Regions from separate parts of the Mycobacterium simiae genome, predicted to be linked through region 3. Evidence: predicted binding sites of a transcription regulator. Region 3 holds the regulator's gene; each other region holds the start of a gene.
The links. Region 3 encodes LexA, which represses DNA repair genes until DNA is damaged. Its sites were predicted from a motif close to CGAACANNTGTTCG; they were not measured.
Positions count from the first base shown of each region.

Region 1: G6N33_RS17905 (alpha-ketoglutarate-dependent dioxygenase AlkB) is a predicted target of LexA. The motif match lies at 2,021-2,034, and genes of this name have one in related genera.
Region 2: G6N33_RS07105 (error-prone DNA polymerase) is a predicted target of LexA. The motif match lies at 1,938-1,951, and genes of this name have one in related genera.

Region 1 is NZ_AP022568.1:3,792,311-3,796,977, reverse strand. Features, by position in the region: gene G6N33_RS17915 (dolichyl-phosphate-mannose--protein mannosyltransferase) at 1-631, shown strand, start outside; gene arcA (arginine deiminase) at 728-1,939, opposite strand; gene G6N33_RS17905 (alpha-ketoglutarate-dependent dioxygenase AlkB) at 2,049-2,666, shown strand; gene G6N33_RS17900 (DUF5642 family protein) at 2,672-3,325, opposite strand; gene G6N33_RS17895 (DUF5642 family protein) at 3,354-4,025, opposite strand; gene G6N33_RS17890 (GNAT family N-acetyltransferase) at 4,052-4,667, opposite strand, start outside.
Region 2 is NZ_AP022568.1:1,565,498-1,570,164, forward strand. Features, by position in the region: gene G6N33_RS07105 (error-prone DNA polymerase) at 1-1,924, opposite strand, end outside; gene G6N33_RS07110 (wax ester/triacylglycerol synthase domain-containing protein) at 2,089-3,450, shown strand; gene otsB (trehalose-phosphatase) at 3,492-4,586, shown strand; gene G6N33_RS07120 (MaoC/PaaZ C-terminal domain-containing protein) at 4,583-4,667, opposite strand, start outside.
Region 3 is NZ_AP022568.1:556,724-561,390, reverse strand. Features, by position in the region: gene G6N33_RS02540 (sunset domain-containing protein) at 335-2,602, shown strand; gene lexA (transcriptional repressor LexA) at 2,642-3,343, opposite strand; gene G6N33_RS02530 (LysM peptidoglycan-binding domain-containing protein) at 3,646-4,107, shown strand; gene nrdR (transcriptional regulator NrdR) at 4,257-4,667, shown strand, end outside.

The DNA.
Region 1 (4,667 bases), 2.6 Mb from region 3:
TCAGACGATCGGGCCGAAATCCGTGCTGCCGGTCCCCGACGCCCTGCGCTCGCTGTGGCATTACAGCGCCAAGGCCCTGGAATTTCATGCCGGGCTGACCAATGCCGCCGGCAACCACCACCCGTGGGAATCCAAGCCGTGGAGCTGGCCGATGTCGTTGCGGCCGGTGCTGTATGCCATCGATCAGCAGAATGTCGGCGGGTGCGGCGCCCAGTCCTGCGTCAAGGCCGAGATGCTGGTCGGCACGCCCGCGATGTGGTGGCTGGCAGTGCCGGTGCTGCTGTATGCGCTGTGGCGAGCGGTGGTCCGACGGGACTGGCGCTACGCCGTGGTCCTGGTCGGCTACTGCGCGGGGTGGCTGCCGTGGTTCGCCGACATCGACCGGCAAATGTACTTCTTCTACGCGGCGACCATGGCTCCGTTTTTGGTCATGGCCATCGCGCTGATTTGCGGCGACATTCTCTTCCGCCCGAACCAATCGGCGGAGCGCCGGACGCTGGGACTGATCGTCGTGAGTTGCTATGTGGCGCTGGTCGTGACGAACTTCGCCTGGCTCTTCCCGATACTGACCGGGCTGCCGATCTCGCAGCAGACCTGGGACATGGAGATCTGGCTGCCCAGTTGGCGCTGAGTCCTTCCGACTCGCCTTGCCGCGAGGCTGCAACTAGCGACGGCGGTACTCGAGAAACGTGTTGCCAGTGACAGTTTCACGGATAGCCGCGACGAGCTACAGCGAGTCGCGGGCGACGGGGCAGGACATGCACCGCGGGCCGCCGCGGCCGGTGCCCAATTCGGACCCCGCGATGGTCAATACCTCGATGCCCGCGTCCCGCAGCCGGGCATTGGTCTGTACGTTGCGCTCGTAGGCCACCACGACGCCGGGGGCCAACGCCAGCGTGTTGTTGCCGTCGTCCCACTGCTCGCGTTCGGCGACCAGGGGATCCAGTCCGGTGTCAATCACGCGCAGCTTGTCGATGCCCATCGCCCTGGCGGCGGCCTCGAGGAAGGGAGCCTCGTCGCTGATGTTCACTCCGTCCTGGCCGCGCTGGAGGGTGAATGCCGAGAGGTTGTCGACGACGTTCGCGTACATCACCACGGTGTCGGTGTCGACCATCGTGCACACCGTGTCCAGGTGCATCTGAGCACGGCGTTGCGCGATAGGCACCGCGAGCACCGTGTGGGCCAGATCATCGTCGAACAGGCTGCGCGCCAACGCTTCCGCCCCGGCCGGGGTGGTCCGCTCCCCCACTCCGACCGCGATCACGCCGGGAGCGAGCAGCAACACGTCGCCGCCCTCGACGGGAGCGGTGCGCGACTCGTAGGCCCGTCGCACCCCGGTAAATCGCGGATGATGGGCATAGATCAGGTCGGTCAACGACGCCTCGCGAACCCGGGCCCGCAACGCCAGCGACGGGATCACCACCCGCGGCCCGATCCAGATCGACGAGTCCCGGGTGAACACCAGGTTGGGCAGCGGCTCGATGACGAAGTCGCCGCCGTGATGCATCCGCAGCACCAGCGACACGTCAGTCCGGGTGTCGGGCGGCAGCTCGTTGAACGTCATGCCGGCCATCAGCACATGCGCCAGCGTCGCCGGCTCCAGGCCGCGCAGGTAGGCCGACAGACTCTGGGCCAGCAGCACCCCGAGCCGGCGTGCGTCGACGGCAGCGGCCACGCCCTGCATCCGGGCCGCGCCGCTGTGCTGCAGCGCCTCGGTCAGCAGATCGGCGAGCAGCAGCACCTCCACGCCGTGGGACCGCAACAGGTCGGAGAACTGGTCGTGCTCCTCCTGAGCGCGAGCCACCCAGGGCAATCCGTCGAACAGCAGCTGGTCGTTGTTGCGCGGGTTGAGTCGCCGCAGCTCGGCGCCGGGCCGGTGCAGGATCGCCACCCGAAGCGTGCCTACCTCGGACTTGGTGCTCAGTTCAGTGACACCCACGGTTTAAACCGTAGCCGCGGCGATCGCGGTCGTCGCGTCACGCGCGAGGCTGCCTGGTGGGCCGGGCGAGTCCCGGTTGATCGAACGGATGTGCGATAGACTTCGACGGGTGGGCACCCAGGTCTCAGGGCTACAGGGCTCGCTATTCGAGCACACCGAGCGGCGCCAGCTCGGGGACGGCGCCTTCATCGAAGTCCGCGCCGGCTGGCTCAGTGACGACCCGCGCGGCGCGCAGGAGCTGTTCGACGCGCTGCTGAGCAGCATTCCGTGGCGCGCCGAGCGCCGCCAGATGTACGAGCGGGTGGTCGACGTGCCGCGGCTGGTGTGCTTCTACGACCTGGCCGTCGAGGAGCCACCCCATCCCCTGCTGGCGCGGATGCGGCGGCGACTCAACGACATCTACGCGGGTGAGCTCGGCGAGCCGTTCACCACGATCGGCCTGTGTTGCTATCGCGACGGCTCCGACAGCGTCGCCTGGCACGGCGACACGATCGGCCGCAGCAGCGCCGAGGACACCATGGTGGCGATCGTCAGCCTGGGCGCCACCCGGATGTTTGCGATGCGCCCGCGCGGGGGCGGCCCGTCGCTGCGGTTGCCGCAGGCGCACGGCGACCTGCTGGTGATGGGCGGTTCGTGCCAGCGGACCTGGGAGCACGCCGTCCCGAAGACGAGGGCGCACAAAGGCCCGCGGGTCAGCATCCAGTTCCGGCCGCGCGACGTGCGCTGAGCGTCTCAGGTGCGGATCGCCGCGACCGCTTTTACCAGCAGGTCGCGGGCGCGCTCGGTGTCCACTTTGGCGATGGGCTGGTCGGGCACGACGAGCGGGTTGGCGATCACGATCACCTGGTAGTCGCCGAATTGCGCGGAGTAGTCGTAGAGCTCGCCGGTGCGGGTGCCGCCGGCCAACACCGCCTGCAGGACGCGGTGCACGCCCAGGGTCCGGGTGCCGTCGATGCGGGGCGCGTCGATGGTTTCCAGGCCGCCGCGCACCCCGGTCCCCGCGAACGCAACCTTGGTGCAGTCCTTGCCCGGGTCGCTGGCCGGCAGCGGCTTGGACGTTTCCACCGCGATGACCACGTAGCGGTTTCCGTTGCCCTCGGCCGACACCGCGGCCATGTTGCCCTGCACGTCCGACGGCATGTCGGGGCCGGATGCCAACTTCGCGCAGTCGGCCGGATCGAATTTCAGCCCGTCGGGCAGCTTTCGTGCCGACAACAGCTTGGGGTCGATCGCCCGTTCCGAGACGTCGGTGACCTTGAACTCGGGCCCGAAGCTCGACTTCACCTGGACGACCTTGGCGATGTCGGCGTTCGGCGCGGCGTTGTCGTTCGATGAACAGCCGGCGAGCACGCACGCCGTCGCGAGCACGCATACCAGCCTGGACACCGTGGCTAATCTACCCAACGCGCGACGTTCAGCCGCGCAACGTCGACACCGTTTTGACCAGCAAGTCGGCGGCGAATTGCGGTGCCAGCGCAGGCAACGCCGACCCGGGATCGGTGGTCAGCGTGGTGAACGCGTAGTAGCCGTCCAGGTAGGCGATGAATGTATATGCCCGCGAGTCGATTTCGGTGCCCGATTCGACCGCGGATTTGACATCGACGGCCATACCGACGGTGTCGGCGCCGTCGATGCGCGGCGGGTCGATGAGCTTGACGTGGGCGGTGGCGTGCTTGGCGGTCAGGGACCACTGGGCGCAGCTGTCGACGACGCCGCGGTCCAGCCCGACATCCGGCAAAGTCACCACGATCACATTGATGATGCCGCCCTGGCCCGAGGCGGACAGTCCCTGCGCGGTTTGCTCGCGACCCAGGCCGGGGTCGGCAAGCGCGGCGCACGACGCGGGCCGAGACGTCGCGTCCGGATCGAGACCCCAGCTCTGACGCGGCGAGGCGGTGCCCGGAATATCGCTGGTGACTTCGTAATTGGGTGGTAGGTCGCGAACGACTCGCTTGATGTTGGCGGGGTTGACGACGCTTGCGCGCGCCGATGTAGACGACGGCGCGACCGACGGCCGACGCGGCGACGGGTGGCCGCATCCGGCCGTCAGCACCGTGACCGCAACGGCAATGCAGAGCCAGCGCATGGCCCTTGGTATCACGAGACGACGGCTCAGCCGAGCGCCTCGATCACCTGGCGGGCGACGCGTCGGATCTTGTCGGCCAGGTCGCGTTTGATGTGCAGGTCGCGCCCGCGTGGGACGTCGATGATGGTAGTGATGACGCCGATATCCTCGCGCTGCCAGACCGCGCCGTGGCGGTCCATGATCGTGCGCATCGGCAGGTTATCGGAAAGCATTCGCGCGGTGAATCTTTCGACTCCGTCGACCTCTGCGGCGATCGACAGTGCGCCGATGAGAAAGCTGCCGACGCCCCGGCCCTGGTAGGCGTCGGCGACCGTGAACGCGATCTCGGCGACGGTCGGATCGTGTTCGTCGCGGACAAACCGGGCGTCGGCCACGGGATCGCTGCCGTCGGTGACGACCCAGACGAAGTGGTCGACGTAGTCGACCTCGGACAGGTAGTGCATCAAGGCCGGGGACGGTATCCGGGCGGTCATGAACCGCCGATACAGCGTCTCGCTGGAGAAATGGATGTGCCCGTGCACCGTCCGTTGGTCGTCGCCGGGCAGTACCGGGCGCAGCAGCAGGCGCGTCCCGTCGCGCATTTGGATCGGAATGGGCGTAACGAACTCGGCCAAGCGCTGGCGGACCGTGCGCAGCAGCCGG
Region 2 (4,667 bases), 1.0 Mb from region 3:
TCTCGTAGACCGCCGGCTCGGAGAGGTCGAGGCGAGCCAGATCGACCTCGATGCCCTTGTGTTCGGCGACCAGATCTATCGCGTAATGCAGCGCCGAGAGCATGCCCAGCCCGAGCAGGTCGAACTTCACCAAACCGATGGCCGCACAGTCGTCTTTGTCCCACTGCAGGACACTGCGATTCGCCATTCGAGCCCATTCCACGGGACACACGTCGGCGATCGGACGGTCACAGATCACCATGCCACCGGAATGAATCCCCATGTGTCGCGGCAGGTTCCGGATCTGGTTGGCCAGGTCGACCACCTGCTCGGGGATGCCTTCGACATCGGGCGAGTCGGCAAGCCCGTTCCAGTGGTTGACCTGCTTGCTCCACGCGTCCTGCTGCCCTTGCGAGAAGCCCAGGGCGCGGGCCATGTCGCGCACCGCGATCTTTCCACGGTAGGTGATGACGTTGGCGACCTGAGCGGCGTAGTCGCGACCGTATTTGTCGTAGACGTACTGGATGACCTTTTCGCGCTGATCCGACTCGATGTCCATGTCGATGTCGGGCGGACCGTCGCGGGCGGGCGACAGGAAACGCTCGAACAACAGCTCGTTGACCACCGGATCGACCGCGGTGACACCGAGGGCGTAACAGACCGCGGAGTTGGCCGCCGATCCCCTGCCCTGACACAGGATGTTGTTCTGGCGGCAAAACCGGGCGATATCGTGCACCACCAGGAAATAGCCCGGAAAGGTCAGCTGCGCAATGACTTTCAACTCACGTTCAATCTGGGCGTACGCGCGTGGCGCGCTCTCCGGCGGCCCATAGCGTTCCCGCGCCCCCGCCATCGTCAATTGCCGCAGCCAGCTGTCTTCGGTGTGTCCGGTGGGCACGTCGAACGGCGGCAACTGCGGCGCGATCAGCGCCAACCCGAACGCACACTGCTCGCCGAGCTCGGCGGCGGCGGCCACCGCGTCACGGCCCCCACCAGACACCTGCGCGAACAGCCGGGCCATCTCCGCACCGGATCGCAGGTGCGAGCCACCCAGCGGAGCCAACCACCCGGCGGCCGAATCCAGCGACTGCCGGGCCCGAATCGCGCCCATCGCCATGGCCAGCCGCCGCCGCGACGGCCCCGCGAAATGCGCCCCGGTGGTGGCGACCACGCCGACCCCGAAGCGCGGCGCGATCCCGGCCAGCACCGCGTTGCGTTCGTCGTCGAGAGGCTGACCATGGTGGGTCAACTCGACGCTGACCCGCTGGGCGCCGAACCGGTCCACCAGATCGGCCAGCGCCCGCTCCGCCGCCGATGGACCGCCCTCGGAAAGAGCTTGGCGGACATGGCCCTTGCGGCAGCCGGTCAAGATGTGCCAGTGCCCACCGGCGACCTCGGTCAGCGTGTCGATGTCGAAGCGCAACTTGCCCTTCTCACCGCCGGCCAGGTGGGCCGCAGCCAGCTGTCGCGACAGCCGCCGGTAGCCTTCCGGGCCCCGGGCCAGCACCAGCAGATGCGGGCCGGGCGGGTCCGGCGTCTCGGTGCGGGGAACCGAGGACAGCGACAGCTCGGCACCGAACACGGTAGGAACGTCGAGTTCGGCCGCGGCCTCGGCGAACCGGACGGCGCCGTACAGACCGTTGTGGTCGGTCAGCGCCAGCGCACGCAGACCCAGCCGGGCGGCCTCCTCCACCATCTCTTCGGGTGTGCTGGCCCCGTCCAGGAAGCTGTACGCCGAATGTGCGTGCAGCTCGGCGTAGGGAACGCAATGCGCAGCGGCAGAACGACCACGCTGTTGCGTCGGCGGTTCGTACGTTCCGCGCTTGCGCGACCAAGGGGCCTCCGGCGCAGGCTCCTCGGCAATCGGCGTGCCGGCGTGCCGCGGTTTGCTGTCGAGCAACCGCTCCATTTCCGCCCAACTCCGCGGCTCGTTGCTGAAACCCATCCGAACAGTCTATCGAATGTGTGTTCGATTACGTGCACGGTTGTCGAAGCGGTTGTTAAACCGGCCTTCACCTTCTAAACACAGTCTTAACGGACTAGGACCTACCGCGATCGCACCGCCGCGACAGATACTGGTACGGAGCCGACGACGGGCGGGAACTGCAGATGGTACAGCTGACAGCGGCACTGGATACGGGCTGGCGCGCGGCGGCGGATCCCGATCGGCAGGCGAGCATGGTGACCGGTGCGGTCGCCATCGTCGACGGCCCGACCCCCAACTTCGGTCGACTCAAAGACCTTTTGGCAGAACGCATTATCGCGATACCACGATGCACGCAGGTGTTGCACACGCACCCGCTCAGCGGCGCCGGGCAGTGGGCCGACGACCCGGAGTTCGACCTCACCCATCACCTGCATCGGGTCGCGGTTGCCCACCCCGGTGCCGAAGCCGACCTGTCCCGGGTGATCGCCCACGCCCTGGAACGGCCCCTGGACTCGGACCGACCGCCGTGGGAATGCTGGGTCGTCGAGGGGCTGAGGGGTAAGTGGGCGATCCTGGTCAAGGTCCACTACCTCCTCGCCGAGACCATCCCGGCGGCGCATCTGTTGACCCGGCTTTGCGATGACGCCGACGCCGGGATGTTTGCCAATCCGTCTGTCCCCCAACCTGATCCGGCACCAGCACGCAAGCGGGGCTGGGCCGATGCGCTGGAGCTGGCCCTGGAGTCGGCCCTGGCGGTCACCAATAACCTGACCGACAGCGTCTGGTCGGCGGCGCGGATGTCGTCGACCGCCCCGGTGGTCACGATGCGCCGCTACGGCACCGTGCGTGTTCCGCTGGCCGCGGTGGACGCGGTGTGCGGCAAGTTCCGGGTGACCACCAACGACGTCGCGCTCGCCGCGATTACCGAGGGTTTCCGGGCGATGCTGCTGCATCGCGGCGAACAGCCCCGGCCGAGCTCGGTGCGCACCCTGGACAGGGCCGACGACATTGCGGGAAAGCTGCCCTACCTCCCCGTCGAACACGCCGACCCGGTTCAGCGGCTGCGGATCGTGCACAGCAGCCTGAACAAACCGGCCGTCCAGAACAGCAGCATCGTCGATCTGGCCACCGGCTTGGTGCCGGTTGCCCTGTGCGTCAAGATGTTTCATCTGGTGCTGAGCCGGTTGCCGCAGCCCGGCGTGGTGATGCTGGCGACCAACACCCCCGGCCCGCGACACCGGTTGGCGCTGATGGGCGCCACGGTGGAACGCCTGCTGCCGATCCCGCCGACGGCCTCGCAGCTGCCCAGCGGAGTCGCGGTGCTCAGCTACGGCGACGAGCTGATTTTTGGGATCACCGCCGAATACGACGCGGCGCCGGAACTCCAGCAGGTCGCCGCTGGAATCGAACGGGAGATGGCGCGTTTGACGGCGCTCAGCCAGGACTCCGTCCTGTTGTTCAGCAGCGATCGCCGCAAGCGCCGGGCCGGCGCGCAGCCGCGCGGCGTGCCGCCGACCCATCCGACCGCGCGAGCCCGGCACTGACCCGGCCCGGACGGGGACACCCACCGTGAGAAGGTGGATTCGTGCCCAACCCGGAGCCGCTGACCATCGACCCGCGCCGTCACGACGCGGTGCTGTTCGATCCCGCACTGGCCATTCCGGCCGCGTTGGTCGCGCAATTGCGCGACGCCGGTGTCGCCGCGGGCACCTTCGCTCCGGCCGACGACATGACTGGCATTCGGACCGGACGCTGCGTCGTCGTGGCCGCCAGCGAGGCGACAGCCGCGGCCGCTCGCGATAGTGGGTTCGCGTTGGTGATCGACGCGCAGCATCTCGGCGACGTCACCGTCCGCACCGGCGACCGGCGCATGTCCCAGCTCGCCGACGCAACCCAGCTGCTCGACGGCGACCTGGACACCAGACACCCGGCGGTGTTCTTCGACTTCGACGGCACGCTGTCGGACATCGTCGACGATCCGGACGCGGCGCACCTGGTCGCCGGGGCCGGGGCGGCGCTGCAGCGGCTGGCCGCCCGCTGTCCGGTGGCAATCCTGTCCGGCCGCGACCTGGCCGACGTGACGACGCGGGTCGGGCTGCCGGGCATCTGGTACGCCGGCAGCCACGGATTCGAACTGACCGCTCCCGATGGAACCCACCACCAGAACGAGGCCGCGTCCGCGGCGGTGCCGGTGCTGGCGCAGGCGGCCGCCCAGCTGCGCGACCGGCTCGGCGCCATTCCCGGAGTCGTGGTGGAGCACAAGCGTTTTGGCGTTGCGGTGCACTACCGCAATGCGGCGCGCGACCGCGTCGGTGAGGTGGCGGCCGCCGTGCGCGCCGCGGGCCGTCGCGACGCGCTGCGGGTGACCACCGGCCGCGAGGTCATCGAACTGCGCCCCGACGTCGACTGGGACAAGGGCAAAACCCTGCGCTGGGTGATCGATCATTTGGCCGGCGCAGCGGAGCTGACCCCGGTCTACCTTGGCGACGACATCACCGACGAGGACGCGTTCGACGCGGTGCGCCTGCCGCGCCGAGGCGCGGATGCGGGCATTCCGATCCTGGTGCGGCACGACGACGACGGCGACCGGGCAACCGCCGCGGTCTACGCGCTGGACAGCCCGGCCCGCGTCGCCGAATTCGTCGACCGGCTGGCCCGGCAGCTGGCCGAGGCCGGCTAGCTCTCGGTGTACTCCACCGCACCGTCGTCGAGCACGACTCGCGGCTCGGCGCCGTCGGCTCCGGAAGCTTCGGTGCGAAAC
Region 3 (4,667 bases):
GGTGGCCCGGGTATGGGGCAAGATGATCGGTGCCCATGAATTGCTTCTGCGAGCGAGTTCAGCGTCGGCGAACTGTTGGCGTCGAACAGGGCCAGCGCGTGGCTGGCTGGTCGCGACACGGTCGTCCGCCCGCATCATTTCGACATCAAAGCGGTATCCGTTTTCGTAATATTCGCGAATTGCCTTCGTATTTCTTGTTCGCTAGAGCAAAGTTGTGCGAGCCCGGCGATAATACGAACCCTGGTGGGGTTTGTGTCCCGCGTTCGGGCTATGCCCGCGCGCACGGTACGGGCACGGCCATGCGCAAGGGCATGTCCGCCGGCTGGGAGGCTTGGTGAACGGAGGAGGAGGTCAATTGCGCAGGCTCGCCGGGCGGGCGCTGATCAGCGTGGCGACCACAGCGTTGGCCGTCGTGCTGCTCGCACCTACCGCCTCAGCGTCTCCGATCGGCGACGCCGAAGCCGCCATCATGGCCGCGTGGGACAAGGCCGGCGGCGACACCTCACCCCTGGGACCTCGTAAGGGCGATGTCTATCCGGTCGCCGACGGCTTCGCCTGCGACTTCGACGGCGGAAAAATGTTCTTCACCACGGCCACGGGCGCGAAATTCGTGTACGGGCCGATTCTGGAAAAGTACGACATGCTGGGCGGTCCGGCAGGCAGCGATCTAGGTTTCCCGACCATCAATGAAGTGCCCGGACTGGCGGGGCCCGACAGCCGAGTGGTGACCTTATCGGCTAGCGACAAACCCGTGATCTTCTGGACGCCCGATCACGGTGCGTTCGTCGTGCGCGGAGCCCTGAACGCCGCGTGGGACAAGCTCGGCAGTTCGGGCGGCGTGCTCGGCCCGCCGGTCGGCGACGAGACCTACGACGGCGAGGTGTCCGCGCAGAAGTTCGCCGCTGGGCAGATCTCCTGGAACCGCAAGACCAAGGAATTCACCACTGAGCCAGCGGGATTGGCCGACCAGTTGAAGGGCCTGCAGGTGGCGATCGACCCCACCGCGGCGATCAACATGGCCTGGCGCGCGGCCGGCGGCGCCGGCGGTCCGCTGGGCGCCAAGCAGGGCGGTCAATACCCGATCGGCGGCGATGGCATCGTCCAGAACTTCGCCGGGGGCAAGGTGTTCTTCACCCCGGCGACCGGTGCGAACGCCGTCGAGAGCAACATCCTGGCGAAGTACGAATCGCTCGGCGGCCCGGTCAGCAGCGACCTGGGTTTCCCCATCACCAACGAGTCCGACGGCGGCGTCGGGCCGAACAGCCGCATCGTCACGTTCTCCGCGGCCGACAAGCCGGTGATCTTCTGGACCTCTGACCACGGTGCGTTCGTCGTGCGCGGCGCGATGAAGGCCGCCTGGGACAAGTTGCGCGGCCCGACCGGGAAGCTGGGCGCGCCGGTCGCCGATCAGACCGTCGACGGCGACGTGATCTCGCAGAAGTTCACCGGCGGCAAGATCTCGTGGAACCGCGCGAAGAACACCTTCTCCACCGATCCGGCCAATCTGGCTCCGTTGTTGTCCGGTCTGCAGGTGTCCGGCCAGAACCAGCCGAGCAGTTCGGTGGCGGCGCCGCACGCCAAGAATTGGTACACCTTCAACTGGTGGTATCTGCTGGCGCTGGTCCCGCTGCTGGTCTTGGTGCTGCTGGCGGTGTTCATGGCATTGCGGTGGCGACGCAACCGCGCCGAACGTAAGGCCGCCGCCCCCTACGGTTTCGACCGCGATGCCGATGTGGGCGGTTACGACGACGCCGGCGAACCGCGTTGGGAATCGGATTACCCGCCCGAATACACCGACGCCACAACCGAGCACCTGTCCTACGGTGACGTGCACCGACAGGACCACCCAGGTGGCCCGACCGCCGACGCGCCGCGGGTTCGGTGGCCGCACTCACCAGAAACGGCCGAGCCGGACGATGATGGTGGACTTGCCGTGGGTTACGACGATCGCTCGTCGCCCGAAGCGGAGGGGCAGTGGACGGGGGCGGAGGCCGACGAGCGCGACCCGGACACGGTCGACACCGATTCCATCCCCAAGGTGTCGGCGCAGGATCTGCGGGAGGCGGGCTACGACGACGAGCCCCCGGACGCCGGCTATCCGGACGTGGCCCAGGAAGTTGTCGTCCCGGAGGGCGCCTATCCGCACGGCACCGGCACCGAATACCTCGACGTCGCCGATCCGGATGCTATTGCCGAGGCCGGGTATCCGGCCGTCGCCGACGAGGATGCCGCGTATCCCGAGCCGGGTTATCCGATCGCCGAGGAGGAGGCGGCGGAACCCGAATATCCGGACGTCGCGGTGCGGCACACGCCTCCGGATGTCGAGGGCGCGCGCGGCGCGGCGGCGTCGAGAAGCGGGCGACACGCGGCCGCCGACGACGATGCCGACTTCGCGCCGGCCCTGGGGCCGGCTGGGCGGCCCACCATCCACATGCCGCTCGACGATCCGTACGAAATGCCCGACGGTTACCCCATCAAGGCCAGCGCCCGCTTCGGGTTGTACTACACGCCGGACAGCGATCTCTACCACGACACCCTCGCCGAAATCTGGCTGTCTAGCGAGGAGGCCGCGCTGGTCAACGGCTTCACGAAAGCCGACTAGCGCGCCGATTAGGGTCGGGTCGGCAGCGCAGCTTCGTCGCTACACCTTGCGGATCACGGTGACGACCTTGCCGAGCACGGTCGCCTCGTTGCCGGGAATGGGGTCGAACGCGGGGTTGTGCGGCATCAACCACACCTGGCCGTTGGCCCGCTTGAACGTCTTGACGGTCGCTTCGCCGTCGAGCATCGCGGCGACGATGTCGCCGTTGTCGGCGACATTCTGCTGTCGCACCACCACCCAGTCGCCGTCGCAGATCGCGGCCTCGACCATCGAGTCGCCGACCACTTTGAGCAGAAACAGCGTGCCCTCGCCGACCAGCTCGCGGGGGAGTGGGAAGACGTCCTCGACGGCCTCTTCGGCCAGGATCGGTCCACCGGCCGCGATGCGCCCGAGCACGGGCACGAACGTGGGTTCCGGCAACGTGTCGGAGCCGGCGACCTCGGTGACCGGCGCGGCAGGCGCGCCGTCGTCGGCGCCGCGCACATCCACCGCGCGCGGGCGGTTGGGGTCGCGGCGCAGATAACCTTTGCGTTCCAGGGTGCGCAGCTGATGAGCCACCGAGGAAGTCGACGTCAGGCCGACGGCGTCGCCGATCTCCCTGATACTCGGCGGGTATCCGCGGCTGGTCACCGATTCCCGGATGACGTTGAGGATGGTGCGCTGCCGCTGGGTAAGCGATGAATCCACGGATTGCAACCGATCTGCGGGGCCGGCTGCGGCGGGGTCGTTGCTGTCGCTCATGGGACGAATGTAGCCGCCCGCCGGTCGATAATCAAACATGTGTTCGACTGGCGTGTCGGGGTCTGCCGGCCCGGAAGCGACGCGGGAATAAATCGCATCACCTCGCGAATAACAATGGTGTAACTCTCGATCGGATCGGGTATTTGGGGCTCATGTCAGTGGTAGCGGCCAGCGGAACTTGTCGGTGGCGTGCCCTAGCGTTTTGCTCGTGCGACACGCTTCGCTCAAATGTTCGGAGTTCGAACACACGAGCGATAGTGTCGAACACACGAGCGAGGATTTAGTCGACCGGAGGAACGCACATGACGCTCATGCACACAGTCACACCGCGCACCGGCGGCGTCCGACGCCCCGTCGACGGGCTGGTCGCACGTCCTCGTTACAGCCACGAACGGCCGGCCGGCGCGCCGATGCGCTACCGCGGCACGGGCGTCACGATGTCCATGGCGCCGCACCGGCGGCGGCCGGTCACCGTGAAGACGACGCTGGGCCTGGCGTTGATGGCCGGGATCATCACGCTCTGGTTGGGCCTGATGGCCAACCTCGGGCAGATCGCCAACGGGGAACCCGCCAACGCAGCTGCTCCCGTCCCGGATCGGCTGTCGGTCGTGCAGGTCGAGCCCGGCGAGTCCCTGCAGGACCTCGCGCACCGGGTGGCACCGGCGGCCTCGGTCCGCCAGGTTGCCGACCGCATCCGCCAACTCAACAACCTCAGCTCCCCGGCGCTGGCCGCCGGCCAGACGCTGATCGCGCCCGTCGGCTGACGCCGGCGAAAGCTGCTGCGCGCCAGAGCGTCTCCACGCTCGACGCGCGGCGAGCGCGGGTACCGCAGCTGCATTGGCCGGGCGGCAGAGCACCCGGGTACGCTCGGAGTGTTCGCCGAGAGGCTGGCACAACGAAGGAGCGGCGGCCCATGCACTGTCCGTTCTGCCGCCATCCCGACTCGCGGGTGATCGATTCGCGCGAAACCGATGAAGGCCAAGCCATTCGGCGCCGCAGATCATGTCCGGAGTGCGGGCGCCGGTTCACCACCGTGGAAACCGCTGTTTTGGCCGTAGTCAAACGTAGCGGCGTTACCGAGCCGTTCAGCCGCGAAAAGGTCATCCGGGGGGTCCGCCGCGCCTGCCAGGGCCGCCAGGTCGACGAGGACGCCCTGAACCTGCTGGCCCAGCAGGTCGAGGACACGGTGCGTGCCGCCGGCTCACCCGAAGTCCCTAGCCACGAGGTCGGCCTGGCGATCCTGGGGCCGTTGCGCGATCTGGACGAGGTGGCCTACCTGCGGTTTGCGTCGGTGTACCGATCCTTTTCCTCGGCCGAGGATTTC